4 linked regions of the Nodosilinea sp. E11 genome follow. The protein of the gene in region 4 interacts with the protein of the main gene of each other region in a pairwise test. Links are inferred from orthologs where the notes say so. Each region holds a gene or a part of one and is shown on either strand. Other genes may lie near its edges. The genes, in order: obgE, RRF56_RS16365, RRF56_RS08365 and rplL.

Region 1 (7,834 bases), 3.4 Mb from region 4 along the record:
GCGGTTGCCAGCGGGTCAAGGAGCCGACTCGGACGCCGTGCTGTACTTGAATTTGGCGAAGCTGAGCTTGCCAGGCGGTCGATCGATCGACCCAGGCCAGCACGGTGCCCGTATGCTCTAGGGTGGCGAGGGCAAGCACTATCCGCCCCTTGGCGCTGAGGCGATCGGCACACCGATCTAAAATTTCGCTCAGGTGACCGCCGCTGCCGCCGATAAAAATGCGATCGGGATCGGGCAAATCGCCCAGAATGTGGGGTGCGGATCCATAGATCGGGTACAGATTGGCGTTGCCCAGACGGTGCTGGTTTTGCTGAATCAAACCATGACCAGCGGCGGTTTTTTCGATGGCATAGACCTGGGCCGTGGGGCACAGGCGATTGATCTCAATGCTCACAGAGCCGGTTCCAGCTCCGATATCCCAGACGATCTGCTCGGGCTCAGGGGCGAGGTCGGCCAAGATTTGAATGCGAATATCGCGCTTGGTAATCAGGCCGGGCCGATCGCGGAAGGTCGCAAAGGCGCGATCGGGCAACCCGATCAGCGGCAGCGGGTCTAAGGTTGGGCCGTCCTGGGCTTGTCGCTGAAGCACGACCACGTTGAGCGGGGCAAAGGTAGCGGCGATCGCCGCCTCTGGGCTGATGCAGCGCACCTGTTCGTCCTCACCGCCCAGGGTTTCGCAGACCTTGAGCTGGTAGCGGTAGGGCAACTCCAGGTCGAGAATCAACTGGCCCAGGGCAGCGGGGGTATGGGTAGGGTCGGTGAGTACGGCGATTAACTCATCCCCCCGGCCCAGGGCAGCCATCAGTTCATCGGTCGATCGGCCATGAACACTAATCAACGTTGCCCCTTGCCAGGGCAGTTTCAGACGGCTAAAGGCCAGCTGTACCGAACTCAGGTGCGGGTGAAAGGTCAAGCTCTCGGCGGGGAGCTGTTCGAGTAGCAGCCGTCCCAGGCCAAAAAACAGCGGATCGCCCGAGGCCAGCACAATGATGGGGCCAGTATGATCAGCGGCGAGCCGCTGACGCAACCGATCGAGGGTGGTTTGTAGGTCATCTAGCGACCAGGTCTCAGCGATCGCATCGGCAAAGTAGCTGAGGTGGCGACGGCTCCCCACCAGCACAGCGGCTTGATCGATCAGGGTTTGTACCCTAGGGGCCAAGCCTGATCGACCATCCATACCGACGCCCACGACTTGAATCGGGGTCATGGCTGTTGTTCCCAGGCCAAGACCAGCAGAGCGTTGAGCATGGCGGCAGCCACTGGCGATCCCCCCTTGCGCCCCTCTACCCGAATCTGCGGCACGGCGGTCTGGGCCAGGCGCTGCTTCGACGCGGTAACCGCCACAAAGCCCACTGGCGCACCAATGACCAGGGATGGATGGACGGTACCGGCGTCAATGCGATCGCATAGCGCCATCAGCGCCGTGGGCGCGTTCCCAATCACCACCAGAGCCTCAGGATATTGCTCTAAACACCGCAGCAGCCCCGTCTCCGTACGAGTGCGCCCCGGCTCAGCCGGATCGCCCACCGTCACCGCCGTCAGCAGCGGATTTTGAAAGGTGCGCTCCACTAGGCCCACCACCCCCTGGCGCACCATCGTCACATCGACAATAATGGGGCCGCCCTTAGCCAAGTGCTGGATGGCAGCGGCGATCGCCCCCTCGCCAAAGGTCACCAACTGCTTAAACTCGAAGTCGCCAGTACTGTGAATCACCCGGCGCACGACGGCATACTCTGCCGGGGTAAACGAGTGAGCCCCAAACTCTTGATCGATCAGCGCAAAGCTTTCTTCTAAAATAGGGCTTTGCCAAAGCTTCGCCATGGAATACTCGCCGTAGGTCATAGAGCTGCTAAGCCGCCAGTTCCGGCCTAGGACGTTCTATCATCCCACAGTCCCTAGTCCAAATGATTCATGAAAACAGACGTTGGAGGCTGTCATTCCCGCGAATGCGGGAATCCAGTTGGAAGTAGGTTGCTTCGCATAGATTCCCGTTTTCATAGGAATGACGGGCATTGCCTTAGGGTTGTGAATAATGCAGGCTAGCTTGATCAGCTCATTGTCTATCTCCCCCTCACTGCTTACCCTTTACCCATCTACGCCCTTCTCCCCATGCCCGCCTACTATTTCTGGGGTGATGACGATTTTGCCCTGCAAACCGCCGTCCACGACCTGCGCCAGCGCACCCTCAATGAGGACTGGGCTAGCTTCAACTACGACGTGATCCCGGCCGATGCTGCCAATGGCCCCGCCGAGGCCCTCAACCAGGCCATGACGCCCCCGTTTGGGCAAGGTCAACGGCTGGTGTGGCTGGTGAATACGGGCCTGGGTCAACGCTGTCCTGAGCCCGTGCTGGCTGAGTTCGAGCGCACGCTCCCCAAAATTCCTGACACCACAGTACTGCTGCTGACCAGTGTCGCGAAGCCCGATGGTCGAGCTAAATTTACTAAATTTTTTAAGACCTGGGGTGAGGTACGCGAATTTGCCACCATCCCTCCCTGGAAGACCGACCAGATTCACCAACAGGTGGCGGCGGTGGCCAGCGATCGGGGTATGGCTCTAGAAGCTGGCACCGTAGATCTGTTGACAGAAGCAGTAGGCAACAACACTCGCCAACTCCACCTAGAACTAGAAAAGCTAGCCCTCTACTGGGGTACAAACCCCCAGCCGATTCCTCCCGCCGCCGCTGCTGAGTTAGTAACGGTATCGACTCAAACTAGCCTAAAACTTGCCCAGGCCCTCAAGCAGGGCGACACTTCCACAGCCCTGGGGCTGGTGAGCGATCTGCTCGATCGCAACGAACCGGCCCTGCGCATGGTCGCAACCCTGGTTAGCCAGTTTCGCCTGTGGCTGTGGCTCAAGGTCTTGGCCGGGGTGGCTAGCGATGCTGAAGTGGCCGCCGCCGCCGAAATTGCCAACCCCAAGCGCATCTATTTCTTAAAGCAAGAGGTGCGATCGCTAAGTTTAGCCCAATTGCAACAGAGTCTGCCTTTGCTACTAGAATTAGAATCTGACTTAAAGCAGGGCCGAGATGAGCGCGCCATCCTCCAAACAAAAGTCATAGAACTCTGTCGAGTGTTTAAACCGGGCAGCCTCTAGCCCAAGGTTTGGAACTCATGGGGGGCCTGACCCGTCTGGGCTGGGAGACCCTTTTGGGTTAAAAGACACAGCATCTACGCCGGGGTCAGCACCCTTACCCTACAAGAGTGGTTTAATTCCCAGCGGTTTTAAGGTTATCGGAGCATGGAATTGGAGCACGGGACCATTCTGGTTAGAACCAGCACAGGAGAGACACACCTAATGATTCATCGATTGATTAACGTTTTACCCCTGTCTAATCGCACCCTGGCCTTAGCGGCGGTGGTGGCTAGCCTCACCGTCCTAGCGGGTGGTGCTGGGGTACCGAGTCCCGTAGCCGAGGGCGTTACCCTCGGGGCTGTAGCTCAAGCCCAAGATAGCGGCATATCACCGGAAGAAGTCATGGGCTATGCCGCCTCGGTGTTAGAGATGGATAGCCCCCGCAACGAGGCTTTTAGCCAGATCAAAACCCTGCTGACGGGCACAAGTCACGATATCAACGCCATTGATATGTCGTGCACAGGAACAGCCAATCTCAACCAGCTGCCCCGCGCCCTGCGCAACAACGTGCGCACCATTGTGGTCAACTACTGCAACCAAGCCAGCACCATTGTGCAGGCCAATGGGCTGACGGTGCGGCGATTCAACGCCATCACCGCGGCCCACCCCCAAGACCCATCCCTAGCCGAGCAAATTCGCACGGCGATGGTACAAATTCAGCAGTCCCAGGGATCTTCCCGCTCGGTTAACGGCGACACGAACTAATGCAATTTATTGATCAGGCTGAAGTTGAGGTAATTGCCGGTGACGGGGGCGATGGCATCGTCGCCTTTCGGCGAGAAAAGTACGTGCCCGCCGGTGGGCCAGCAGGAGGCAACGGTGGCCCTGGAGGGTCAGTCTATTTGCGAGCGTCTGGGCAACTCCAGACGCTACTCGACTTTCGCTATGCCCACCGATTTAAGGCCGACGATGGCCAGCGCGGTGGTCCCAAAAACATGACCGGGGCCACGGGGTCCGATTTATATCTAGAAGTGCCCTGCGGTACGGCCATCTACGATGCCCACTCTGACGAGTTGCTTGGCGACTTGGTGACAGCAGGGCAGGTACTCTGCGTTGCTCAGGGCGGTAAGGGCGGTTTGGGTAACCGCCACTTTCTCAGCAACCGCAACCGCGCTCCAGAGCATGCGTTACCAGGTTTGCCTGGCGAAGAACGTCGCCTGCGCCTAGAGCTCAAGCTGCTAGCCGAAGTCGGCATTGTCGGCCTGCCCAACGCCGGCAAGTCGACGCTGATTGCGGCGCTGTCGGCAGCACGGCCCAAAATTGCCGATTACCCCTTTACCACCCTCATTCCCAACCTAGGAGTAGTGCGTCGGCCAACGGGCGATGGCACGGTGTTTGCCGACATTCCAGGGCTGATTGAGGGGGCTCACCAGGGGCTAGGACTGGGCCACGAGTTTTTGCGCCACATTGAGCGCACTCGGGTACTACTGCACTTAGTCGACGCCACCGCTGAGCACCCTGTCGAAAACTTCCACACCATTCAGCAGGAACTGGCGGCCTACGGACGCGACTTGATCGATCGCCCCCAGGTGCTGGCTCTCAACAAAATTGATGCCCTCACCGCCGAAGATTTGGCTGAGCTAACTCAACAGTTTGAAGCCCTAGTGCCGGGGCCAGTCTATGCAATTTCGGCGGTGGCGGGTACCGGCACCGCACCCATGTTGCAACACATTTGGACTCTGCTCGATCATGCGGCTGCTGTTGCCGCTGCCGCTGCCGCCGCTGCCGCCGTGGCAACCCCAGACTTGTCTCCCCCAGAGCAACTGCAAGATGCCTAATACTGAATCCTGTTTGGTTGCCCTCGGTTCAGCAGGGCGCATGCCATGCGCCCCTACGGTCTGGCCGTTTGGGAATCGGGGTTATGCAATTCGGATTGGGTACAAGACAAACACTTACCCCAGGGATACTTGGTAAAAAAAGCTACCATCTTGCCCGCACTGCCGTTACTTAGGTTGCCCTCCCCGGGCATGCTAAGGCTGTGTTTCAGCAAGGTTTGAGCTTTGGCTATGAGCGTTCCTGTCTTTTCGGCACTGTCTGAGGATAAATCTGCCCTTGCTCCCCTGATCTGGCCCTGTTGCCCCCTTCAGGGGTTAACTCAAGCTGAGCAACAGCAGCAGCGCAGCCTGGCAATTTCGGCATTAGCGCTCATGGGGCCAGGCAGCATACCTGCCTGGGAAGAGGCTGCGCAGATGGCCGCTCAATTACTGCGAATGCCCCTGGCGGTGGCCACCCTAGCGCACGGCCCCACAGAATATATTCGAGCCGCCTACGGGTTGTCTTCGTTGGGTGTGGGCAACCCGCTGTCGCAGCAACGGCAACTGCCCCTAGAGCAAGGGCTGGGGCTTTACATTTTAGATAGCGAACAGCCGCTGCTGTTGCCCGATACTACCGATAACCCTGTTGTGGCTCAGAGTCAATGGGTTAGCGCCTACGGTATTCGAGCCTATGGTGGCGTACCTTTGATGACCTCCGAGGGCATCTGTATTGGCACCCTGGCGGTGATGGACATGCAGTCGCGCTCGTTCAGTGAGCAAGAGTTGGGGGTTTTGGCCATGGCCGCTCGCTGGGGCATGAGCGAATACGAACGCCAGCAGGCGACCTCCACCACGGCAACCGCGAAGCTAGGGCTAAGGGTATCCCCGGGTGGCCAGATCTCGGCCATGGCCACTCCGCCCCTAGAAGCGCTGATCAATGCCGTGCGCCTGAACTTGATCAACCAACTTACCCAAGATTTACGCAGCCCGCTGACGACGGTGCTGGGCATGGCCACAATGCTAAGCCGGGAAATCTATGGCCCCCTGACCGAAAAGCAGCGAGAATACACCGACATCATGTGCCACAGCAGCCAAACGCTGATGGCCCTGGTAGACGAAATTCTAGAACTAAATACCTCCCAGCCGGAGCGGCCCGATCTGGTGCCCACCTCCGTCGATATTGCCACCCTAGGCCAGCAGGTGATTACGGCCCTTACGCCCCTGGCCGAGAAAGCCGCCCAGACCTTGAGGTTTACGATAGAACCGGGGGAACACCACTGGATTTTAGACCAGCGCACAGTGAAGCAAATCTTGTACCACCTCATCTTTAGCATCATGCAGGTGGCTGGCGACAACAGTGATCTCTGTGTGCATGCCTGTCGTCGAGGTGAAGCACTTTCGCTAGTGATGTGGTTGGCTAATCCGTGGCTGGGGGAAGGGCTACCGAGCGAAGTGCTGACTGTGTTTCAGCCCCCGACCGATAGAGATGATTGGATACAGACCATGCCCCTGCCAAACGCTAGCTCTGCGCCTCAAGAGCTTTTGGGGCTGTTGCTCAGTCAGCACTTGGCCCAGCGTCACGGTGGGCAGATTAGGGTGCAGGGTAGTGCAGACAGCGGCTGCCGACTGGCAGTATTGCTACCCGTTCTCGATGGGGCAAAGGTACGGGCTGAGGCCACCCACGTTGCAGCTGAGGTAGGAGTACTGCGCTAGCACTTGCGGCGTAGATACAGCGGTATAACCCCACTCTAACTCTGGGTCTCGGGTTCGCTTGCGCTGTCAAGGTTGAACGTTAGGGTGACTGTTCACTCTCCAGGGAGTAAGGCATCACAGCGGCATGAATTTCTGCTGTTCTAGCTGTAGCCAGTCTGGTTGAGACAGTTCCTCAAGGACGTTCGAACGTTCAAACGTGCTTGAGGTTTCTGGATGTCCTAACCCAGGTGACTATGGCTATAGTTCTGCCCTATTTACGTAAGCTTAACCAGAAACCGGTCTTGTCTTAAGCTTAGCCCGACACTATGACAACGTGGTGCAGGCGTTGACAGGGTGATTAGCGTTCAGGTCAGAGGCTAATCCGTTGTTTTTAGGCAATAGTCATTGCTCCACCGTTAGCAATGACTATTGCCCCATGCTTGCCCTGGTCGTTCTGTCGGCGCTCCGTCATGGGGCGTTTCTGCCGTGCAAAACACAACCCCTGGGCGATCGCCAGCCGCCCATGCCCCAGAGCGCATTTTAATTATTGATGACGAAGACTTGATTCGTGAAACTGTGGCCTTGGCCCTGACCGATGAGGGCTATCAGGTGGTGGCCATTGAATCGGGGCAGCTTGCCCTGGATTTAATCTTTGCGGCAGCTAACGATCGCGGGCCAGGGCAAACGATTGATCTGGCAATTGTTGATTTGATGTTGCCCGGTGTCAACGGGCTGGATATTTGTCGGCTGATGCGTCACCACAACCTAGACATACCCATTTTAATTTTGAGTGCCAAGGCCACCGAGATGGATCGGGTGGTGGGCTTAGAGGTGGGAGCCGACGATTATCTCGCAAAACCCTTTGGCATGCGGGAGCTAATTGCTCGCTGCCGAGCGCTATTGCGGCGACACCAGTGGATGCTCTCGCAGCCCGATACTGCTGTCTTAGCCTATAGAGATATTGTTCTTTACACAGCAGAGTTTAGGGTGATCGTGGGGGGGCAAGAGGTCAACCTTTCGCCCAAGGAGTTTCGCATTCTAGAACTGTTTTTGCAGAATCCGCATCGGGTTTGGTCGCGGGAGGAGCTAATTCAGGTGGTATGGGGGGTCGATTTTGTGGGCGATCGCAAAACCGTTGACGTCCACATTCGCTGGCTGCGAGAGAAGATTGAGGCCGATCCGGCCAATCCCCAGTACGTGACGACGCTGCGAGGGTTTGGCTACCGGTTTGGGTGAGCGGGTAGCCGATGGCA
Region 2 (7,741 bases), 1.2 Mb from region 4 along the record:
TAGGGCGAACACCGTTCGCCCCTACCGGTGGGGAATATGCAGCTAGGATTTAGGGCTAGACCCGCTACGATTCATCGTAGGGTTCGAGGTCGAGCAGGTAGACATAGGACTCTACTAGCTCAGGTCGCTGAAAGGCGATCGCCCGCAGTAAGTGCCAGTCTTGCAGCCCCTCAAAAGCGTTCTCGTAGGCATCGGTCTCTAGACGAGTAGCCAGCTCAGCCACCGTATCCGGTGTCATATCTGAGACGGTTTGCTGCGAAACATGTAGGCTTAGCATAGTCCTTTCCCCCTTGGTGACAGTTACCCCAGAGCGGCGCCATACCCCCTAAAGGGCCGATCCTCGATCGCAGCCTGAAGTCATTCACTCTGCTTCTATCCTAAAGGGTGGCTCAGGGGATTCTGCCCGGCCTGCCTCAAATCTTCGCAAAACCCACTAATCAACTCTATGACCTGGGGCGGAATTTCATGCCCCATAGCCAGTTCGTGCCAGGTCACCGGCTGGCCGTGGGCCGCCAAAGCAGCTCTGGCCTGCTGGGCGAGAGCTAGAGGCACCACCGGGTCGAAGGCTCCGTGCACCATCATCACCGGGCGGGGGCTAACCGGAGCCTGGGCCACACCGTGCAGATAGCCACTCAGAATAATCTGCCCCGCCAGGGGAATTTGCGACCCCACATCTAGCGCCATTGCGCCCCCCTGGGAAAACCCAGCCAAGAAGGTTTTTTCTAGGGGAATACCAGTGGTCTGGGGCAGATTCAGTAACCAGGTTTTCAACCGCGCTTGACTAGCTTGCAGATCGTCCTGGGCCGTGAAATCGTGGGGGCGACGAAAATCATACCCCGAAGGAAAGCCGTACCACATCCGCCCCCCAGGCGCTTGGGGATGAGGCCACGGCGCATCGGGAAAGACCATAGCCAGGTTGCTGAGCTTGAGAGCAGGCGCTAAGCCCACCAGGTCGGCGGCGTTGGCTCCCCAGCCGTGCAAGGCCACCAAACACCAGTCGGCGGTATCTGGACCATAGGTGAGCGCCTGAAGCGTTTGATCGGTAGGCAGCATAAGATCCTTAGGTTAGCGGTAGCGTTGACGGGCTGCCAGGCGCACCCGTTTTTCGGGGGTGAGTGCCTCGTAGCAGTGGGGGCAGCTGATCCCCGCTTCGTAGTGGGGGGAGGCTTTTTCGGCAGGGCTGATCGGATGGCCGCAGCCCAGGCACAGGTCGTGGTCGGTGGGTTGCAGATGGTGGTCTACGGCAACGCGCTCATCAAACACAAAGCAGTCGCCCTGCCACAGGCTGTCATCCTCGGGCACGGTCTTGAGATAGTTCAAAATACCGCCCTGGAGGTGGTAGACCTGCTCAAAGCCCCGTTCCAGCAGATAGGCAGTGGCCTTCTCACAGCGAATGCCGCCCGTGCAGAACATTGCCACTTTTTTGTGCTGAGCCGGGTCGAGGTGGTTGGCGACGTAGTCGGGCAATTCTCTAAAGGAGTGGGTTTGGGGGTTGACTGCGCCTTTAAAGGTGCCTAGCTCCACCTCGAAGTCGTTGCGGGCATCGATCAGCACCACCTCGGGGTCGGTGATCACCTGGTTCCAGTTGTGGGGATGGATGTACGTGCCGACCTCCTGCCGGGCAGGGTTGACCTCGGGCCGCCCCAGGGTGACGATTTCGCGCTTGAGTTTCACCTTCATGCGCTCAAAGGGCGCTGCCGCCGTGGTGGATTCTTGGTGGGAGAAGGGGCCAACCTCGGGATGGGAGTGGAGCCAGTCTAAAAGGAGATCAAGGCCCTGGCGATCGCCCGCTACGGTCGCATTCAGCCCCTCACTGGCCAGTAGAATCGTACCCCGCAATCCCCAGGCCAGGCAGCGTTCCAATAGCTCAACCCGCAGCGCCCCTGGCTCGCTCAGCGGCACAAATTTGTAAAAGGTGGCAACAACCCAGGTCATAGTGCGATCGCAGTGGGCAAAGTCATCATTATAGAAGCTCGGGCCGAGGTGGCGAGGGCGGTAGGAGACATCCAACCAGGCTTAGGCCTGATCAGGTATTTGCTCGGTATACCTCTGCCGCCGCCCGATGCAGCAGAGAGTGGCGAAAGATCAGGTCATCCATCGATTTGCCGTAGCCGCCGCCGATGACGCAGGCGACGGGGTAGCCTGCTTTAACGCAGGTTTCTAGCACGTAGCGATCGCGCCCGTAGATCCCCGCATTGGTCAGCGCCAGTTTGCCCAGCAGGTCATCGCGGTGGGGGTCAGCCCCGGCATCGTAGAGCACCAGGTCAGGCCGCACCTGGGCCAGCAGATCGGGCACATACTGCGCTAAACAGTCTAGATAGGCCTGATCTTCCATGCCCAATGCCAGGGGCACATCCAGGTCGCTGGCCTGCTTGCGGGCAGGAAAGTTCTCCTGGCAGTGCATGGAGAAGGTAAATACATTGGGATCATCGCGAAAAATCCAGGCGGTGCCGTCGCCCTGGTGCACGTCTAAATCCAAAATCAGCACTCGATTGACACGACCCTGCTGTTGCAATACACGGGTAGCGATCGCCAAATCGTTAAAAATACAAAACCCTGATCCGTAGTCAGGAAAAGCGTGGTGGGTGCCCCCAGCGGTGTTGCAGGCCAGCCCTCGCTCTAGGGCCAGCTTGGCGGTGAGAATGGTGCCCCCCACCGCCGTGCAGGTGCGCTTGACCAAAGCAGCACTCCAGGGCAGGCCAATGCGGCGCTGGGCCTTGGCATCGAGGGTGCCAAGGCAGTAGGCGTTCACATACTCACGGTGGTGAACAAACTCTAGCCAACTCTGAGGCGGTTCGCCGGGCTGATAGATCTGGTCGGGGGTAATCACGCCGTCGCGCAGCAGGCGATCGCGCAGCAGGCGAAATTTGGGCATCGGAAAGCGATGCCCGTCGGGCAGGGGGGCGACATAGTCGGGGTGATAGATAACCGGAAGCTGACTCAACACCCCAGGGGAAAAGTTTCTATATATCTACATGAATGATGACAGCGATCGCCGCTGTCGCACATCTAGGGCATGGGCGACGCTGCCCTCAGACCAATCTAGCGCCAGATCGGTACCCTCGGGCACTACCGCCGGAGCGTAGGGCTGCACCGCAGTGGCGGGCTTTGGCGGCGGATTCACCGGCTGGGGCCGAGACACTGAACGGCGCTGAGCCTGGGGAATAGGCCTGGGCTTTGGCGGCGGCGCAGTCGGCGCTGCCGGGGGCAGCTCAGAGGGGGTTTCAACAATTCTGAAGCCGGGCACTACCACCCCGTCACGCTGGGGTGAATAGGGAGCTAGACGCTTAGGGTGAGGTGGTCGGGCCGGGGTCGGAGCCTGGGCGACGGGGCGAGGACGCACCTTTTTGCGTTTTGGGCGGGCCGATGCCTTGATCTGCTGGGTCAGCACAAAGCAACCAAACCCACACAGGCCCAGCAGGCTAATCAGGCCCCAGGCCATCACCCCGCTAAATTGCGGCTCGGCCTCAAGAGGCTCGACCTCAATGGGCTCAACCTCGGAGGCGGATGCTAAGGATTGGGGTGTAGCAACGGTGATCGGGGCCTCGCGAACGGGCATATCTTTCACCGGTTCATTGAACATGAGGCCGTGGTAGGCGATCGCCGACACACAAACCAGCACCAACCACAGCCCCCCCAACAAGAACAGGGGTCGATAGGTCAGTAGCCGCGCCCAAAACAGGCCAGAGATCACCGCCGGATCGCGAGCCTCGGAGAAAGGCTCAGGGGGAGGTGGCACAGGGGGTCGAGAGAAGTGCTGGGCCATAACGTCACCTAGAGCCACCGGTTAATAAGCTCAGCGTCGCCAATGCTGCCAATTTCAATATCAAAACACTCAATTTAGAACCAATTGTAGGCGGTCTTGCCCGTGGTTACCAGCCTTGGGTGGTTGGCTGGGGGCGGCGCTATAGGTTCATGCTGCCCACGCTAGGGCTACCTCTATCGCAACACCATAGCAGGCACAAAATCTTGGGGGTTTTGGGCCACCCAGCCGGCGCTAGAGTTGAGTCGCACTTCAAAGAAGAGAAACGAGTTGGCCCCGCTCCGCGTCGTGCCCCCATTGCCATCACCGGGTGCGACAGCCCCCAGGCGATCGCCCTGGCGCACCGTCTGCCCAGCTCGAACATCTAGGTTGGCCAGGTTGGCGTAGCGGGTTTGTAGCCCCTGGGCATGGTTGACGACCACCAGGTTGCCGTAGATCGCATCAGTGCCAGCAAACGCGATCGTGCCTGGCCCCACCGCAAGCACCGCGTTGCTCGGCGGGCTAGCCAGAGCAACGCCTGTGTTAAATACCAGCTTGCCCTGGGCTGGGTCGGGCTGCCAGCCATAGTTGACAATTACCTGCGATCGCTGGGGTAGTGGGTAGCCCCCCAGTGGACTGGCTGACGCCGCCGGGGCCGAGGCGGTAGTGCGCACCCCCGGAAACCAGTTGACCCCTGGCACAAAAACGCTAGCGGGCACAGTGCTGACACAGCCATTGACCTCAAACAGCACATCGGCCCGGCTATTGTAGGCCTCGGCCACCTGCTGCCAGGTTTGCCCTGGGGCCACAGACACCCGCAGACCGTTGTAGGGCGGAATCAGCAGCTCTTCGCCAGGTCGCACAGCGCCCCCTTGGACGGCGGCATTGAGCCCCATGATGGTGGCGGGCAACAAACCGTACCGTTGAGCAATGGTGTCTAGGGTTTCGCCCTGGGCAACCCGGTGACGGGTCAGCCGCGACAGCACTGGTTGAGGACAACGTGACGAGGTGGTTGGGGCGGTAGTTTGGGCGATCGCCCCAGGTAGCAAGGCCCCCTCTAACACCAAGGCGGTGGTCAGCCCCGTGAGCAGCATCGCTGGTTTCATCGCGCTCAGCCAACTACAAGTTAGATAGAGATGGGTCGCCCGCTGTGGGGTCCATCGCTGAAGCCCAAACGGGCCTGAGCTGGGAGCGGCCCAATTGAGAAACCAGTGTTTTATAGAATCGTAAACTGCCATGACGAGTCGCGTTTCAATCCACCTTGACTTAGCCCCATGCCCCAAAGGGGTACAGCCCCTATAATAGGCAAGACAGCCTCGATTGCTCAGGGGTTGCCTCCGATTTTCCGAGGCACCGTCTAACCCTGCGATATTATTCTCTTCAAAGAGTGTTCGTTAGAGTATGACCATTCCCAGGGGCCAGGCCGCTTGGTTACATAGCTCAGGGCAGCCTCAGCAAGCCAAGGCGGGCGGCCAGGTTACACAGGCACAGTAGCAGAGGGCAAAGACATGAACTCGTTGCCAAAGCAGGTTCCCCAGCAGGTTATGTGGATAGCGGCAGCCCTCATGGTCGGGGGCGGTGCGGGTTGGGCCGGTCACAGCTATGTGTCGCAAGCGAACCTGTCTTCCGCCTCGGCTGAAGCGGCCCCAGGGCTGACCGCTGAGACAGCTCCTGCCCTTAAAACATCACTCATTCAGAGCGCTGATCCACCCTCTGAGGCGTCGGCCTCAGCCCAGATGGGGGCTAGCCAAAATTTTATTGCTCTAGCGGTAGAGCGGGTTGGCCCTGCGGTAGTGCGCATTGACGCTGAGCGATCGGTGCCCAATATGACCCCCGACGCCTTTAATAACCCGTTCTTTCGGCGGTTTTTTGAAGAAGAAATACCCCCCTCGAACCTGCCCGATCGCCTAGAGCAGGGCACTGGCTCAGGGTTTATTCTCTCCGCCAGCGGTCAAATTCTCACGAACGCCCACGTGGTAGAAGGGGCTAAAACCGTAGAGGTAACCCTGCGAGACGGGCGCAAGTTTGAGGGCCGCGTCGCCGGGGTCGACTCCGTTACCGATGTCGCCGTCGTCAAAATCGAAGCGGAGGATCTGCCAGCGGTGCAGCTGGGCAGCACCCAAAACCTGGCTCCGGGGCAATGGGCGATCGCCATTGGCAACCCCCTCGGCCTCGACAACACCGTCACCGCTGGCATCATCAGCGCTCTGGGCCGCAGCAGCAACCAGGTGGGCATTCCCGACAAACGTGTGCAGTTCATTCAGACCGATGCCGCCATCAACCCCGGCAACTCCGGTGGGCCACTGCTCAACGATCGCGGTGAAGTGATCGGCATGAATACCGCCATTCGGGCCAACGCCCAGGGCCTCGGTTTTGCGATCCCGATCGAAACCGCCAAGCGCATTGCCGATCAGCTGTTTGCCACCGGCCAGGTGCAGCACCCCTTCCTCGGCATTCAAATGGTGGAGCTATCCGCCGAAATGGTCGAGCGCATCAACGCAGAGCAACAGCTCAACCTTAAGCTCGACGATGACGACGAACCCGGCGTGCTGATTGTCGGCGTGATGCCCAATAGCCCAGCCCGCGCCGCTGGGCTAGAAGTTGGCGATGTCATTCGCGCCATTGAGGGCGTGCCCGTAGACAGCCCCCCTGATGTGCAAGCCCAGGTAGAAGCCAGCGCCATCGGCGATACCCTCACCCTCGAAATTCACCGCGATGGCCGCGACCAAACCATTGCTGTCAAACCCGCTGCCATGCCGTCTGATCAGCGGTAGCGGGCAGGGAGAAGGGTGGCTAGGGTTAAAGAGCCAGGGGAGAACTTGCCCCTAATCGATGGGTTTGGCCAGCCTCGCCCCGGTACGCAAAATTTGCCCGGCCAGCACCGCCGCGCCAAAGCCGTTGTCGATATTGACGACGCCAATGCCCGCCGCACAAGAATTGAGCATGGTGAGCAGGGCCGATAGCCCGTTAAAGCTGGCTCCATAACCGACGCTGGTGGGCACGGCCACAATGGGGCAGTCGGCCAGCCCAGCCACCACGCTGGGCAAGGCCCCTTCCATGCCCGCGACCACAATTAGTACGTCTACGTCGCGAATGAGCTGGCGGTGGCGCAGCAGGCGATGCAGCCCCGCTACCCCCACATCCCATAGCCGCTTGACCTGAAACCCGCTCAGCTCGGCGGTGACGGCAGCCTCTTCGGCCACGGGTAGGTCGGCGGTACCCGCCGTCAGCACCCCAATAATGCCAGGGTGCTGGGCCTGCCAGTGCAGCGGTACCAGAGCACAAATGCGGGCCATCTCGTAGTACAAGACCCCTGGAATCTGCTGCTTGACCTGAGCGAACACCTCGGGTTCGATCCGAGTCGCCATCACGACAGGGTTGTGCTGATGCAGGCTACGCATGATCTGCACAATTTGGTGAACGGTTTTGCCCGGCCCCCAGATCACTTCGGGAAAGCCGGTTCGCAGGGTGCGATGGTGATCGACCTTGGCAAAGTCGTCAATGGGTTCAAAGTCGAGATATTTGAGCTGGTTAAAGGCAGCATCAGGGCTGAGCTGACCTTGAGAAACAGCGCTGAGTAAAGCACGAAGAGCGTCGGGCTGGGTCACAGGGGAACCGGGGCAGGGTAGAAGGGCAGAAATAAACAAGCAGGTAAACCATGGCTGGCAGCATTAGGCCAGATCAGGGTTGGGGAAAATGTCACAGGGTTGACATATCCAGGCTACCTCAGTGACATACTCGCCCCGTACATTAATGATTAATCGTTCACTCCTCAACACCACAAGCGCCGGAGCTAGCTCCGGCGCTTTTTTGTCTTTGGGCATCCGGAAAGCCGGAGGGCAATTCTGTATTAAGTAGCCAGGCTCCAATCCTAAATCCTGTTTGGTCACCCCCCGGTTCAGCAGGGCGCATGCTGTGCGCCCTACGGCTTGGCCGTTGGAGAATCGGGGTTAGGCAATTCGGATTTGGTGTAACTCCATAGCCTGCCGCTGGCTGGGC
Region 3 (7,964 bases), 3.1 Mb from region 4 along the record:
CCAACAAACCCAGACAACGATCGACTGCCGCTCAAGGTGCCAAGATTAACAGCGGTGCTCAGGGAATTGTCAAATTCTACTAGTAGGGACGTGCCATCGAGATTTAATAGCCCCCAGTCGTTCTCAGCTCGTATCCTGCCCAAGTCTTCTGCATTGATTGCTTCACCTAAAACAGTCATGCTAAATAACTCACCTTCGTCACCAGCAGTATCTCCACCGGAATTAAACTGCTGATCTAAGGCATGTCCATACTCCTCTAGCAGCACCCTAGTGAGCCCTGTCAAACTGTCAGGGTGCATCAGAGATTCTGCCAAATAAATAGTGTTTCGATCTGCAGAATAAGCGCCTAAAGCACCCCCCAAGACCTCATCACTCAATACTGAAATATCAGGCAGATCTGAAAATACCCCTTCAGCCCAGCCTTCTAAACGAGTTGCTGCTGCATTAAGATTAGTAATTTCAAAAATGCGATTGAGCTCTTCAAAAGCATTTGATGATAACGCTAACTGATGAAGACTACTCCGAATACCTTCAAATGCAGAAGTAATGACTCCTGAATTTAATGAAAACAGCTCGTCATCAGTACCAGAGCCGGTTGAATGGATATTTGAAAACTCATCACGATCGCCAGACATAAAAGTAGTCATGCAAACCCTCCAGGCAGATGCTTATTACTTAGTTCTCATTTCAAGCGCCAGGCTTTTCAGGCTTTTCTTTAGCCCCAGAAGAGTTATTTCCTTAATCATGATTGCCAAACTTCCTGATACAAGAGTAAGGAGAGTCTTGCTGATCTGTTTTATAAGCCTACAATGAGAATTTTTCGCTTTTCGAGATACATGCCGACAGGAAACAACACAAAAGCTTTAGCCTGCTCAATCTTCCAGTTCCTTGGCTGACAATGCCCAAACTAATCAAACATTTTTCACTTCGCTTGCTAGCAAGCGAAGTGAAACGGCTTGATAAACTGGCTTTTGGCTCAAGAAAGCTATTTATTCTTTAATAAGAGAACCATAGAGAAGTACTTGTTTGCAGTACTTCTCTTGAAAATCTTATACCATGCTTTTTCAGAGAAAAGAAGTGCTCTGGACTTTTATGACAGGAAATCAACATTTTTTCATATCCTTCCATGGCAAAAGATGTTTTACAGCTAAGCAAGCCATAGGGCAACGCCACGAACCACAACCGCAGCCATCTGTCGCGAAAGGGACTGCTGGGTAAAGGGGGGAGTCAAAATGCAACGTCTCTCGTAAGGGCAAAGGGCCGTTTGCCCTTACGAAATTTCTGCCTCAACTCAGCAACACCCGACACCATGCCGGTTGAGGTGCGGTCACTGAATAAATCAATTTGCTGTTCTTTGAAGCGATTCTCCATCGTGCAGCAAGGACAATGGTTAGTCGGCGCTTAGTTTCGCAAACGGGCCTGTTGAGCCCTTAGAGGTGCCGACAAAATGATGACGCACACCCTTGCCCCCCCGCCGTCACCTTACAAATTTCTCGCTGGAATAACAACTAAGACCAAATCCTAACTGCATACCCCCGATTCGTAGGGGCATAGCATGCTACGTCCCTACAGGGTTTCTGATTATGAATTGGGGTTTCCCAACTCGGATTTCGTATAACTCTCCTGAGTCTGATAGGAAAAACAGTCCTAGACAATTGCCTAGAGCATGAGCGCATCAAGGTTTTTAGAACTCGCGACATCCGACAGTGGTTAGGCGCTCAAGGTTCCACTGGCCTGCTGACAGTGTTGCTTATATAGCGGTGGCCGTTGCGCTTAGGGCAATGGTCACTGTCCCGGTTAAAAACTGGAGCAGCGCAACGGCGTATAGCCATTGCGCTAGGGCTACAGGAAATGTCCTAACGGTTCTGGCGATCGCTATAGACGTAACAATACCGCTTCGAGTTTAGCTGGGTTTACCTTGGCCTTACCCGCTAACGGGGCAGCCATAACTGCCTCAAGTGTTAATGGAGATTAAGGACGGATATTTCAGCTTCCTTATCTTGCTCTATTTAACTATTTTTTGACCATTGCCCCCAAATTGAAAGGTTTACTTACTTTCTGTTTTTACCTGAAATTGATTAGGCTACAGCGAAGTCTGTGTACTGCCGCATGTTGGGTTCATGGAAAGCTAAAACAATACCTTCCTTAGCGACTCCCATTCGCATTAAATCTGTAGCGACGCCTTCTTCGGTCAAGTCCTCCTCAATCCAAAATTTGCCGTCAAGAACGCGGGCATAAATAGTCATGCCAGCAATTCGTTCTCCCTTTTGCCAGCCCAGGGTCATCCAAATGTAATGACCTCTTTCCTCATCAAGAATCAAAAGCTTTTTGATGTTGGGATTGGGGTAGCGATCGCAAATTTCCGCATGTTCAGTCAAAATCTTCTTGATAATCTGAGGATATTCGGTCAGTTTATCCACTGCTCATTTCCTTCATCTTCAGCCTTAAATCCTCGGCGAGCGTTGGGTTTCGCTACGCTGCACCCAATCTACAATAGAGATGTGTCAGGCAATCAGCAATCCAAGCCAAGCTGAGCTTTTAAGCTTAATAACTTAACTGTCGATTCTTCTTGTCCATGCCGATCAAGAAGCGCCATTAATGCTGGATTTTGTCGAGTTAGCTCTACTTCGTGGGCAAAGTTGTTGAGGGCAGCCAGGACAAACTCTTTGCCATCAGGAGTTTGCAAAATTAGGGCTTCTTCTTGAGCCTGCTCTAATAACTCTGCTAGGGGAGCCAATACATCCAACAGAGAGACAGTTTTCATAGCTGGTACGGCTCTCCACGAATAAATAGTTGGTTGCCTTCTTTATAGTCAATAGCTTCAACTTTAACAATTCTTACAATTGGCTCAACATCGTAGAAAACGCGATACTTGCCCAGTCTCAGTTCCCACTCTGGAAAATCGTTGGGGTGGAGGCGTGGCGCTTACGGTTTCGTGTCTCGACATTAGGTTCATGCAAAAGCTGGCTTGCAATGCCAGCAATTACTTGCTGCTGCTCATTCTTCTTCAGAAATCGCAGATCATCAACAGCACCCTGCGTAAACTCAACGTCGTACATCTCACGCGCACCGCAGCACTTTCGGCCAGGGGGGCTCGACCTGCTTCAACTCTAGCCCACGCTGAAAGATTTGGTCGATCGCCATCATGTCCCCGGTCTCGGTCATAAATTGGTGGTCGGCGGTGGCGCGGAGGGTGGTGCCATCGTCGAGGTGGTATTCAAACACCTCTTGCTGGCCGCGATCGTGCCATTGGGCAATGGGCTGGGTATACACATAGCCCTGCTCATCGACACTGAACACATGGCAGGGGATGCGTTTGGCGACAATTTCGCCGATGGTAAGGGGGCCGTATTCCAGCGTCAGTAACTCTGTGTCGGCGCTGAGGCAGTACTCTGCAAACTTCACCATCTGGTCCCAAAGTTCTGTGGCTACTTTTTTGGCAACGCCTTTCTCCATGGCACCATTGACGAAGTTTTCCTGGTGCTTGAGCATTTCCGACATTTTCTTTTTACCCATGGCCCGCCGCAGCAGGTCGGCCTGGCCAAGAGAGTAGCCGCCCATATCCTGGGCAATTTTCATGATCTGCTCCTGGTAGACCATGATGCCGTAGGTTTCGCTGAGGATGGGTTTGAGAATTTCGTCAGCAAAGTCGATTTTTTCGCGCCCGTGCTTGCGGTTGATGAATTTGGGAATCAGCCCCGCATCCAGTGGCCCTGGTCGGTAGAGGGCCAGCACCGAGGAGATGTCTTCGAGACCCGAGGGTTTGAGATCTTTGACGATCTGGCGCATGCCGGATGACTCTAGCTGAAACACGCCGCCCAGATCGCCCCGCTCCAGCAGCTTGTAGGTGGCGGGGTCATCCATGGGCAGGTCGTCGGGGTCGATTTTGGTGCCGTGGGTGGCCTCAATTAGCTCCAGGGTTTTTTGGATCATGGTCAGGTTGCGCAGGCCCAGGAAGTCCATCTTGAGGAGGCCCAGGGCTTCCACATCTTCCATGTAGTACTGGGTGATCACCTGGCCGTCGTTGTTGCGCTGGAGGGGCACAATTTCATCCAGCGGGTCTTTGGAGATCACCACCCCGGCGGCGTGCATGCCGAAGGTCTTGTTGGTGCCTTCGATCCGCAGGGCCATGTCGAGCCAGCGGCGGGTTTGGGGGTCGTTGTCGTACTTCTCCTTGAACTCGGGGGCGGGGGTGTCGTCGGAGATCATCACCTTAAGCTTGGTGGGCTTGCCCCGCGCCACGGGGATCAGCTTCGCCATCCGATCCGACTCGGCGTAGGGGATGTCGAGCACCCGCGCCACATCCTTCAGCACCGCCTTGGAGGTCATACGGTTGAAGGTGATGATCTGGGCCACCCGTTCTTCGCCGTAGCGGCGGGTGACGTATTTGATCACCTCGTCGCGGCGATCGATGCAGAAGTCGGTGTCAATATCCGGCATCGACTTACGTTCGGGGTTCAAGAATCGCTCGAACAGCAGACCGTGGTGGATGGGGTCGATGTTGGTGATTTCCATGGCGTAGGCCACTAGCGACCCCGCCGCCGAGCCGCGACCAGGGCCGACCGGAATGTTGTTGTCGCGGGCAAAGCGAATGTAGTCCCACACGACGAGAAAGTAGGTGGGGAACCCCATCTGGATCATCATCTCGATTTCGTATTCGAGGCGATCGCGGTATTCCTGCTCAATCTCCCCATAGCTGACCGCCTTCATCCGCTTAACCAGCCCCTCCCGCGCCACATGGCCCATGTAGGCCCCGGCGTCTTCGTTGAACTCGGGGGGAATGGGGAAGTCGGGAATGCGCGACTGGCCGAGGATGCCGGTGTACTCTTCGACTTTTTCGGCGACTTCGAGGGTGTTGGCGATCGATTCCTCAATCACCTCCGGCTCAATGTGATCGCGAAACAGCAGGCGCATTTCATCGGCAGATTTGACATACTCGGTACCGCTGTAGCGCAGGCGCTTGTCTTCGGTCAGCAGCTTGCCGGTCTGAATGCAGAGCAGGGCGTCGTGGGCCTCCACATCGTTGCAAGAAATGTAGTGGCTGTCGTTGGTGCAGATGACTTTGATGTCCAGCTCGCGGGCGATCTTGAGAATCTCCACATTCACCACCCGGTCTTCAGGAGAACCGTGATCCTGAATTTCGAGATAGTAGTCTTCGCCAAACAGGTCTTTGTACCACTGGGCCACCTTGCGGGCCACGTCAGGCCGCTTCTGCAAAATCGCCTGGGGCACCTCGCCACCGAGGCAGGCGCTGGTGACGATCAGCCCTTCGTGGTACTGCTCTAGCAGGTCTTTGTTGATGCAGGGGCGCGAGAAAATGCCTTTGCCCTGAACGCCTTGCAGGTGGGAGATGGTGGTGAGCTTGACCAGGTTCTTGTAACCCTGGGTGTTTTTGGCCAGCACCACCTGATGGTAGCGGGGGCGGCGCTGCTGCTGCGAAATATCGCCGTTGATCAGGTACATCTCGTTACCGATGATCGGCTTAATGCCTGCCCCTTTGCAGACTTTGATCAGCTCGATCGCGCCATACATGACGCCGTGGTCGGTAAGGGCGATCGCCGGCATACCCAGTTCCTTGGCCCGCTCCACCAACTGGGGTAGCTGGCTGGCCCCGTCGAGCAGACTGTAGGCACTGTGGATATGGAGACCAACAAAGGACATGGCGCAGCGGCTCGTTAGTACAATTTTATCATTTTGAGTATTCCTGGGGCTAGAGCAATCTTGCCTAGGCACCCAAGCTGCCCCTTAGGTTAGCCGATCTGCCGGTCTACATCTAGTGATGTTTGAGAAACAATAGAATTTGGTCACCCCATATGTAGGGGAGGGTAGCCAGCCACGGTTTTGCCCTGCTGCGGCTATAGCGGTGGTGAGATCGAGCAGGGTAGGCAAGCTTGGGGATAACTAGAGAGGCCAAGCTCTATCAACCTTCAACAATCTACCAGGTTCCGCCGCAGTGCTCCGCCCATAGACGAAGGCTTGGGGGGTGGTGAAGCGGCGGGCAACCAGGGGGAGCAATCAGTCACCCCTAAGAAATAGTCGATCATTTCTTAGGTTACAATGACTCTATGCTGAATATGACGTGGGAATTCAAGCTAGAGCCAACTGCCGAGCAGGTTTCAGGGATTGAGGACATCCTAGATGTGTGTCGCAATGTCTGGAACTTTGCGCTGCGGGAACGTAAAGACTGGCTGGATTCTCGCAAGTCTCCGGTAAATGCGTGTTCGATTCGGCAGGAGTTTATTCTGCCAGTCGATGCACCATTTCCTAACTATGCTCGTCAGTGCAAGTCGCTGACGGCAGCGAAAGCGGCATTCCCCCGGCTCAAGACTGTCAACGCCCAGGTCCTCCAGCAGGTCATTAGAAAGCTGGAAGCCTCCTGGGAGTCGTGGCGGTTGAAGCGGTCGGGGTTCCCTCGGTTCAAAAAGCCAAACCGGATGCGGTCTTTTTCTTTCCCTCAGATGCTCAAGCACTGCATCACACCAGAAGGGATTAAGCTGCCTCAACTAGGGTTGGTGAAGGTGCGCTGGTCGCGGGAGATCCCGGACCGCTTCGAGGTGAAACAGGCCCGGATCGTCCGCAAGGCATCGGGCTATTTCGTCATGCTTAGCCTCCAGGCTGATGTTGCTATTCCCGCCACGATGCCCCATGGACATCCGGTGGGGATTGATGTTGGGCTGGAATACTTTCTCTCGACGTCTGATGGAGAGCAGGTCAAGCGACCTCGCTTTTTCAATGAACTGCACCGCAAGCTGAAATTGCTGCAACGCAGGTTAAAGAGGAAGCAACAGGGGTCAGCTAACTGGCTGAAGCTCCAGAAGAGGATTGGGAGAGTCCATCAACGCATTGCCGACACGCGCAAAGACTGGCATTTTAAGCTGGCTCATCACCTCTGTGACGAGGCAGGGATGGTGTTTGTCGAAGATCTCGACTTCCGCATCATGGCCAAAGGGATGCTGGGTAAGCACATGCTAGACGCTGGGCTGGGTCAATTTACGAACCAAGTCCTGCCCTGGGTGTGCGTTAAGCGCGATGTGTTTTACGGCAAGGTTGAGGCACGGGGCACTAGCCAAGAGTGTCCTGATTGCAGGGCAGAGGTACGCAAAGACCTCTCAACCCGGATTCATCACTGCCACAACTGCGGGTCAATTAAGCCCCGTGATGTGGCAGCGGCTCAAGTTATTTCTGCCCGTGGGCAACGGGTGGTCGAAATTGCCTGTGGAGTCGAGGCGGCGGGGGCTGAGGTCACTCAGTCTAGCTGGCTGGCTGTGAAGCAGGAAATCTTTGGGGCGACTCAAGGAATCACCACCCATATCGCCTAGCGATTGGGTGGTGAGGATGTCAATGGAGCAGCGACGGCAGCATTGAGGTCTCGACTGAACGCAATAAACTCGTCACCGGTCTGGTGGGCGGTGAGGGGTTGTTTCAAACCAAGGTCAAAGGCACCGGCAAGGTGGTGATGGTGGCCCAGGGGCCGGTGGAAACGGTCACACTCCAAAACGACCGTCTGGTGGTAGACGGCAATTTTGCGATCGCCCGGTCCGGCTCCATCACCTATCGGGTCGAACAAGCCACGAAGTCTTTGCTGGGGTCGATGACCTCTGGCGAATTTCTGGTCAATATTTTTGAAGGCAGCGGCACCGTTCTCTTGGCCCCCATACCTTATTGGCAAGTTCTGCTGTTGCGGCAAATTGCGGCCAGCACCCCTAGTTCATCGAGTTAGCCAGGGCAGTTCAGTGCCCGATCTGGGAGCAAGGCTGCATTGCCACACCGGGTGATTCCCAGCCCTCAGATCGGGCTTAATCCAGGCTCACAGTCAGGCGGCTCACCCTCTCAGGGCACCGGGTGTCATACTTAATAGGCAAAAACCCTAACCGGCTACCGATGACTGACTTTCTCGCCCTGCTCAACCCCGCCCAACGCCAGTCTGTCGAGCACTACTGTGGGCCGCTACTGGTGGTAGCTGG
Region 4 (7,636 bases):
GGAGCTGTAACCTAGACTCCGGTGAAAAAAGAATACTCGTAAGCCACACTAGCTTGGGGAGGCGGTGAGCTGGTTGACTGACAAAACTCATGAAACCCTTGTCCTGCCGTAGGTTAGGTTAGCGCTAGCGTAACCCAACAAAACCGTTACTGGTGTTAGGTTTCACTTCGATCAACGCCAACCTACCTTAAAACTTTTGTCAGCCAATCAGGGCGGTGAGATATAGCCAAGGTCGATTCAGTAGGATTTGTGGTGCGAATATGTTCCCAAAGCAGGGAAGTCGGAAAAAGGTCCGCAAGGCATCCCGGTCTTTGGCCAAACACTGAGTGGCTTCGTAATACTTGGACTGATAGGTCTGAATAGGGTGTTTAACGGTTTGGTTGCCTCTGCTTTGCTCTCAGCTCACAGGCCTCGAGAATAGCACAATCCCTCGCCAGCCTTCTTGCATTCACCTATTTGCAAATAGAAGAATTTTGGCAATTATAGCCATAGTCACTTGGGTTAGAACATCCAGATACCTCAGAAACGTTCGAACGTTCAAACGTTTTCAGGGAAAATGCCTTAACCAGACTGGCTACAGCTATATTAATTGTATTCACAAGTCTTGGATCAATGAAGTCAACACTCTTATTCGCCTTAACGAGTTGCAAACTTATTAGATAATATTTTCCAGACTAAAAACATGCAAGGAAAAACATCCTAGAACCAGCAATGTTTTTAGTAAGAGCAGCATCTTTTGCCGAGTGTCGCTAGAGGAATCTACTCCTACATTTAACATTCACCTTTATCCGCACAAGTCTATGCAGCATCAAAAAAGCCAATTAGCAAGGAAAATCGCATTAAAAAGGCCTAATTCAATCAGCATCCATATTGCCAACTTGTCATGCTTAGAGAAGCATTTCTCCAAATAAATTTATATACTTCACATGAATGTCGGAATCATTGCGAAGAGTGTGTGAACCGCTCTGCCCTGTTCGCGGACCAACCCATTTTAGTATGGTATCACTGAGTAGTCGTTCTAAATGAGAGGATCCCAAACAAACTAAAGCCTTTAGTGCATATAGTTTTAAAGTATTTCAAAAATGACTACATTTCTAGCAATTAGATAACATTTTTATTTTATTGAGGTACATTAAAACGTCTATAGATATTTTTGAAAAAGGTTTTTATAGCCATAGTCACCTAGATTAGGACATCCAGAAATCTTAGAAACGTTTGAACACTCAAACGTTCCTAGGGAAAAATGAATTAACCGGACTGGCTACAGCTATACTACGCTTTTTGATTGAGAATTACCATAAATACTAGTTAGATAATGCGCGTTTACAGGTTGTTATGCTTTTAGTTTTCAGGGTCGTCTTTTTGCAACCTTGACTCAGAGCTTTACTGGACAAGTTGCCATTTAGTTCATATACCTGACAACTTATGGGAGGCAGGGAAACCCTATGAAAACTATTCCCCGGCTAGCCGGCGATCGACAATGACTGCGGGCTGTTATTGACCAGGTTGCCTCCTAACTGGCGACAGGGACTCTGCCAAATGCTCAAATAGTTACAGTCCTCTAAACTTATTTAATTTCTATGAAAGCGATTATTCTCTCAGGTGGCAAAGGAACGCGCCTCCGCCCATTGACTTATACAGGAGCAAAGCAACTTGTCCCTGTAGCCAACAAGCCAATTCTATGGTACGGAATTGAAGATTTAGTGAAAGCCGGCATCACAGACATTGGTATTATTATCAGTCCTGAAACTGGGGCTGAGGTTCAGGCCAAAACAGGTGATGGGGAACGCTTTGGAGCTCACATTTCCTACATTCTCCAGGAGAAGCCGGCTGGCCTAGCTCACGCTGTTAAGGTAGCTCAACCATTCTTGGGAGATGCTCCATTTGTCATGTATCTTGGAGACAATTTAGTTCAGAGTGATTTAAATATATTTCTGGATGAATTCAAAACCAAACAGTTAGACGCGCTTACTTTGCTATGCAATGTACCAAATCCTACCGCCTTTGGGGTGGCTGAGGTTGATCAGAGTGGACGAGTGTTGAGACTTGTCGAAAAGCCAAAAATTCCACGATCAAATTTAGCGCTTGTCGGCATCTATTTATTTAACAATAGCATTCATGAGGCGATCGCCAATATTCAACCCTCTGCACGGGGAGAGCTAGAAATCACTGATGCTATTCAGTACTTAATCAACCATGGAAACCAAGTCGAGGCTCGACAGATCCAAGGCTGGTGGCTTGACACGGGGAAAAAAGATGACCTTCTAGAAGCTAACCGCGTGATCCTTGATACTTGTCTTGTCGCTGCAAACCATGGCGAGGTTGATAACCAAAGTCAGATCATTGGGCGAGTTCGGATTGGGGAACGTTCTAAAATTAAGAACTGCACGATTCGAGGCCCGGTCGTTATTGGCGAGGATTGCGATATTGAGAACTGCTTTATTGGCCCCTATAGCAGTATTGCAGACCAGGTTGTGATATTAAACGCTGACTTAGAACACAGTGTCTTACTTCAAGGTGCTAAAGTTCTCAATATTCAGCAACGAATCGTAGATAGCCTAATTGGTCAACGCGCACAAATTAAAGAAGCACCCCAGCGACCAAGGGCAGTCAGGCTCATGATTGGTGATGATAGTCAGGTGGAGCTGGCTTGAATTACCTTAAGGTGTTTAAACTTTTTTTGACCTATACCGAATAAATAACCGTATGATTACCTCAGGGCAGAAATCAAACCGATCTCAAGAACCTAGATCCCCTAGAAAAATATTGATTACAGGGGGTGCTGGGTTTATAGGTTCTAATTTCGTTCACCATTGGCATGAGACGTATCTGAGCGATCGTATCGTCGTACTCGATGCTTTAACCTATGCAGGAAATCTTAACAACCTCAAGGATTTAAACGGTTCTTCACAATTTCGGTTTGTACAGGGAGATATTTGCGATCGCCCTTTACTTGATCAGATTCTGGCAGAAGAATCAATTGATACTATTGCCCACTTCGCAGCAGAGTCTCATGTCGATCGCTCAATCTTAGGCCCAGATGCTTTTGTACGCACTAATGTTGTGGGTACGTTTACGTTGCTAGAGAGCTTTCGGCAACACTGGCTAGGCCGAGGAAAGCCTAAGGATGATCGTTTTCTACATGTATCGACTGATGAAGTTTACGGCAGTTTAAGCGAGAATGATTTGGCTTTTAGTGAGACAACTCCCTATGCTCCTAACAGCCCATATTCTGCATCAAAAGCGGGAAGTGACCATTTGGTGCGCTCATATTTTCATACCTATGGAATGCCTACACTGATCACAAACTGCTCCAATAATTACGGACCTTATCATTTTCCTGAAAAGCTAGTTCCACTCACATGCATTAATATTTTGATGGGTAAGCCTTTACCCATTTATGGAGATGGTCAAAATATCCGGGACTGGCTCTATGTTGGTGACCACTGCAAGGCTATTGATTGCGTTATACACTGCGCCCCGCCGGGAGAAACTTATAATATTGGAGGAAATAACGAAGTTAAAAATATTGATTTAGTCGCTATGCTCTGCGATCTTATGGATGAATTGGCGATAGATTTGCCGGTTCACCCAGCTCGCCAACTCATTACATTTGTTAAAGATCGACCTGGGCATGATCATCGCTATGCAATTGATGCGACTAAAATCCGTACAGAATTAGGATGGACGCCTTCCGTGACAGTTGATGAGGGCTTACGTCATACTGTTCAGTGGTATCTTACTCACCCTGAATGGTGGCAGCCACTACTCTCCCCTGCTTATCAGGATTACTACAAAACGGTCTATGCTTAAGGTGCATCCCTTATGGATTGAGTCCTAGTTCTAAAGATTAAAGTTTGCGAGCCAAGGGCTAAGTTTACGCCGTGAAGTACTGAACAAGTAGCAAGATGCGCCGATAGATGATCGCCTCTTGCTCGGCCTTGGTTGAAGGTCAACTACAACGGAACTATCAGTCGTTGCCGGAGAAGGCTCGTCGTCGCTATGAGGCTATTAAAGCAGCGACGGGGTACCCGAGAGTTAGTACCTAATACCAAATCCGATTTGGTTAACCCCGGTCCATAATCAGGAAACCCGTAGGGCATAGCATGCTATACCTCTACAAATCGGGGTGCTCATTCGGGGTTCAGTATAGCCATCGCCAGAACCGTTAGGACATGACCGATACCCCTAAAGCGATGGCTATACGCCATTGCGCCATCCCAGTTTTTAACCGGAGCAGAGGCCGATGTCCTAAGCGCAATGGCTATCGCTATATAAGGCAGGGAAAAGCAGCCCTAAAAAAGTAGCTCCCCGTAAATTACGGGGAGCTACAGTTTACTGTGCCCTAACGGGCAAGCGTTAAGTTACTTGACAGTAACTTTAGCCCCAGCTTCTTCAAGCTGTTTTTTAGCGTCTTCAGCATCGTCTTTGGTGACCGCTTCTTTGATCGCCTTGGGAGCAGCTTCAACCATTTCCTTGGCTTCTTTCAGACCCAAGCCGGTCAAACCACGCACCACTTTCAGAATGGCGATCTTCTTGTCGGCGGGCACATCTTCGAGCACGACGTCAAATTCGGTCTTTTCTTCTTCGGGCTCAGCAGCAGCGGCAGCACCGCCACCCATCATACCGGGGGCCATCATCATCATACCGCCGCCAGCAGAGGCAGAAGCATCGACGCCAAAGGCCTCTTCAATTTGCTTGACTAGCTCAGAAGCTTCTAGCAGGGACAGAGATTTTAACTGTTCGAGAATTTCATCAGTTTTAGCAGACATAGTTACCGGTTAACTCCTGGTAGAAAAACAATTAAACGTGAACAAACTGAGTAAAGACGTGCCTAAGCCGCATCTTTTTCGGACACTGCCTTGATGGCGCGGTTGAGCGAGGCAGGTACCTCTTTGATACCGACGGCCAGCTTGGTTGGCACCGCATTGACGCCCACAGCCACCCGAGTCGGCATCGCCTTCATCGCCCCGGCCAGACGAGCCATAAGCTCTTCTTTGGTAGGTAGTTCGGTGATGGCCTTGATCTGGTCTTCATTAAGGGCCTGACCTTCCATGACACCGCCCCGTAAAACGGTTTTTTTGGTGTCTTTTTGGAACGCCTGGTACTCCTTAATTGCCCCGCCAAAGTCTTCTTTAACCAGCACAAAGGCTGAAGAATCCTTGAGGAACTCGGTGATAGGCTGCCAGTCGTCGTTGCCATCGACAGCGATCCGCATCAGCGTGTTTTTGGCAATCTTGCACACAGCGCCCTTGGGACGCAGCCGATTTCGCAGGTTGCTAATTTCAGCCACGGTTAGCCCTTTGTAGTCAATCACAAAGGCTAGCTGAGCTTCTTCTAACAGAGCCTGAATTTCGGTTACCAGCTCTTTCTTATTTGCTAGGGTTCTCCCCATGTTGATCTCACCTCCTTTAAAGTTGGGGATAGGGAAACTTAATTACCCAATCCAGGTCTGGGCCAAGCTGTTGCCAGCTATGGCAACTAAAAACAAACCCCGACAACCATGCCGGGGCAGACCAACAACCGACTATGCTCAGCCCAAGGCAAAAGCACTTCAGTCATTACGTCAACCTCGGCAGGGTTTATGCAGCGCCTAGCTGGCACCTGCTGTCTACGGTCGTCTATGCGATTGTTGGGGATTAGTTCAGCTTGTCAGTCTCCTGGTTGGTTTGGGTAAAACTGAGGCCACCTGGTGACCAATCTAGGCGATATCGCCCAGTTTTAGGTCACGCAGAGAGTTAACGTCAAGGCGGATGGATGGGCCCATGGTAGAGGCAAGAGCCACCGTGCGCCAATAACGGCCTTTGGCACCGGAAGGACGATTACGATCAATGGTCTCTTGGAGAGCCTTGAGATTGACCAGTAAGTCTTCGGCAGTAAAACTTGTCTTGCCAAACATAACATGGACGATGCCTGTTTTGTCGGCGCGAAACTCAAGCTTACCTGCTTTGAATTCGCTAATGGCCTGAGGCAGATCGAATGTAACGGTGCCGCCCTTGGGAGAAGGCATTAGACCACGGGGGCCTAATTGACGACCCAGCTTAGCCACCTGCGGCATAACGTCAGGGGTGGCAATCAGCACGTCAAAATCCATCATGCCTTTTTGGATTTCGTCAATCAGCTCTTCAGAGCCAGCTAGGTCGGCACCCGCTGCTGTAGCCTCAGCCACTTTTTCACCTTTGGCAATGACCGCGACTCGAATTGTCTGCCCGGTACCTTTGGGCAAGATCACCGTGGTACGCAATTGCTGGTCGGTATACTTGGGATCAATGCCGAGGCGAATGTGTGCTTCGGCTGACTCAATAAACTTAGCCGTGGCCGTTTCTTTGAGCAGCTCTAAAGCTTCCATCGGTTCGTAGAGCCGATCTTCTATCTTGGCCTGGGCTTCGCGCAGGCGCTTGGATACTTTAGCCATAGTGTCTCCTTGGGGTCAAACGAAGCTAGGCTTCTTCCCCGTAGTATGAACAATTGAGATGTGAGCAATCGAAACGTTTCTGGTCTGTGACTAGGTACTAGCACCTAGTCAGCAACGGTAACACCCATGTTGCGGGCAGTACCTTCAACGATATTCATGGCAGCATCAATATCGTTGGCGTTGAGGTCAGGCATTTTGGTTTCGGCAATCTCTTTGAGCTGAGCTCGGGTAATAGAGCCAACCTTCTTAGTACGAGGTTCACCAGAACCACGTTCAATACCAGCCGCTTTCTTAATCAACACCGAAGCCGGCGGGGTCTTGAGGATAAAGGTAAAACTACGATCTTCAAAGACCGAAATTTCAACCGGTACTACTAGGCCAACCTTGTCTTGGGTGCGGGCGTTGTATTCTTTGCAAAACGCCATGATGTTGACCCCATGCTGACCCAGAGCGGGACCAATTGGGGGAGCTGGGTTTGCCTTTCCAGCAGGAATTGCCAGCTTAATTAACGCTACGACTTTCTTGGCCATTAATTAACTCTCTTTTTCCACTTGGTTAAATTCCAGTTCTACTGGGGTGTCACGCCCAAAAATAGACAGCAAAGCCTTGAGCTTACTGCGTTCAGGGCTGACTTCTACCACTTCGCCCTCAAAGTCTTTAAAAGGACCTGAGAGCACGGTGATTTTATCTCCAGGAGACATATCGACTTTGACGATGGGCTTTTGCTCTTCGGTGCGCTTAAAGATGCGCTTGACTTCACTCATCCCGAGCGGCATTGGCTTGACGTGGCCGCGACCACGACCGTAGGCGCGACGCTGCTCGGCCCCAACGAAGTTGATTACGTGGGGAGTATTTTTGACTACCGACCAGGCCTCATCATCCATGAACATGCGCACCAGCACATAGCCAGGGAAAACTTTTTCGTCAATATTTTGTCGACTGCCATCTTTGCGAAGCTTAACCGCTGGAGTTTGGGGAATCTCGACCTGAAAAATACGATTGACTACATCGAGTGTGCCAATGCGCTGTTCAAGATTGAGTTTGACGCGCTTTTCACAGCCAGAGGCTACCTGAACAGCATACCAACGAGCTTTACGTTGATAAAATTTGGCCGCCTCCGCGTCAGCCCCATCGGCTTCAGAGGTCGCCGATGATTCCGATGACTCGGTCTCTAGCTCGGCGTCTAAAGCATCATCAAGGGAAGCATCGTCGTCATAATTA

The links.
Region 1: the proteins of rplL (region 4) and obgE interact in binary tests that used the Escherichia coli proteins (3 or more experiments, as listed by UniProt). The link is inferred for Nodosilinea sp. E11 from one-to-one orthologs.
Region 2: the proteins of rplL (region 4) and RRF56_RS16365 interact in binary tests that used the Escherichia coli proteins (3 or more experiments, as listed by UniProt). The link is inferred for Nodosilinea sp. E11 from one-to-one orthologs.
Region 3: the proteins of rplL (region 4) and RRF56_RS08365 interact in binary tests that used the Escherichia coli proteins (3 or more experiments, as listed by UniProt). The link is inferred for Nodosilinea sp. E11 from one-to-one orthologs.

Annotation. Positions count from the first base shown.
Region 1 is NZ_CP136520.1:1,024,921-1,032,754, forward strand. Bases 2,893-5,876 are described here. They hold obgE (GTPase ObgE), read left to right. Parts: upstream 2,893-3,839; coding sequence 3,840-4,913; downstream 4,914-5,876. Other genes in these bases: holA (DNA polymerase III subunit delta), read left to right, coding at 2,893-3,096; RRF56_RS06935 (DUF4168 domain-containing protein), read left to right, coding at 3,298-3,840; RRF56_RS06945 (GAF domain-containing sensor histidine kinase), read left to right, coding at 5,142-5,876. In the rest of the region: precorrin-6y C5,15-methyltransferase (decarboxylating) subunit CbiE, read right to left, coding at 1-1,207; RRF56_RS06925 (precorrin-8X methylmutase), read right to left, coding at 1,204-1,821; more of holA, read left to right, coding at 2,110-2,892; more of RRF56_RS06945, read left to right, coding at 5,877-6,602; RRF56_RS06950 (response regulator transcription factor), read left to right, coding at 7,068-7,817. UniProt on the Escherichia coli protein: An essential GTPase which binds GTP, GDP and possibly (p)ppGpp with moderate affinity, with high nucleotide exchange rates and a fairly low GTP hydrolysis rate.
Region 2 is NZ_CP136520.1:3,209,294-3,217,034, reverse strand. Bases 1-2,891 are described here. They hold RRF56_RS16365 (rhodanese-related sulfurtransferase), read right to left. Parts: upstream 1,936-2,891; coding sequence 1,066-1,935; downstream 1-1,065. Other genes in these bases: RRF56_RS16360 (histone deacetylase), read right to left, coding at 2,027-2,875; RRF56_RS16370 (esterase), read right to left, coding at 373-1,053; RRF56_RS16375 (DUF2555 domain-containing protein), read right to left, coding at 65-277. In the rest of the region: RRF56_RS16355 (hypothetical protein), read right to left, coding at 2,972-3,739; RRF56_RS16350 (M23 family metallopeptidase), read right to left, coding at 3,940-4,848; RRF56_RS16345 (HhoA/HhoB/HtrA family serine endopeptidase), read left to right, coding at 5,251-6,516; nickel pincer cofactor biosynthesis protein LarB, read right to left, coding at 6,568-7,350. UniProt on the Escherichia coli protein: Catalyzes oxygen-dependent 5-hydroxyuridine (ho5U) modification at position 34 in tRNAs, the first step in 5-carboxymethoxyuridine (cmo5U) biosynthesis.
Region 3 is NZ_CP136520.1:1,351,795-1,359,758, reverse strand. What follows is about bases 2,861-5,974. They hold RRF56_RS08365 (DNA polymerase III subunit alpha), read right to left. Parts: upstream 5,662-5,974; coding sequence 3,061-5,661; downstream 2,861-3,060. Outside these bases: RRF56_RS08380 (pre-peptidase C-terminal domain-containing protein), read right to left, coding at 1-647; RRF56_RS08375 (XisI protein), read right to left, coding at 2,079-2,420; RRF56_RS08370 (hypothetical protein), read right to left, coding at 2,513-2,764; RRF56_RS08360 (transposase), read left to right, coding at 6,066-7,319; RRF56_RS08355 (AIM24 family protein), read left to right, coding at 7,361-7,720; DNA helicase PcrA, read left to right, coding at 7,882-7,964. UniProt on the Escherichia coli protein: DNA polymerase III is a complex, multichain enzyme responsible for most of the replicative synthesis in bacteria. This DNA polymerase also exhibits 3' to 5' exonuclease activity. The alpha chain is the DNA polymerase catalytic subunit.
Region 4 is NZ_CP136520.1:4,431,634-4,439,269, reverse strand. What follows is about bases 3,069-5,854. They hold rplL (50S ribosomal protein L7/L12), read right to left. Parts: upstream 4,773-5,854; coding sequence 4,365-4,772; downstream 3,069-4,364. Other genes in these bases: rplA (50S ribosomal protein L1), read right to left, coding at 5,702-5,854; rplJ (50S ribosomal protein L10), read right to left, coding at 4,835-5,395; rfbB (dTDP-glucose 4,6-dehydratase), read left to right, coding at 3,069-3,813. In the rest of the region: chrA (chromate efflux transporter), read left to right, coding at 1-15; RRF56_RS22050 (glucose-1-phosphate thymidylyltransferase), read left to right, coding at 1,581-2,654; more of rfbB, read left to right, coding at 2,707-3,068; more of rplA, read right to left, coding at 5,855-6,415; rplK (50S ribosomal protein L11), read right to left, coding at 6,520-6,945; transcription termination/antitermination protein NusG, read right to left, coding at 6,949-7,636. UniProt on the Escherichia coli protein: The binding site for several of the GTPase factors involved in protein synthesis (IF-2, EF-Tu, EF-G and RF3). Is thus essential for accurate translation.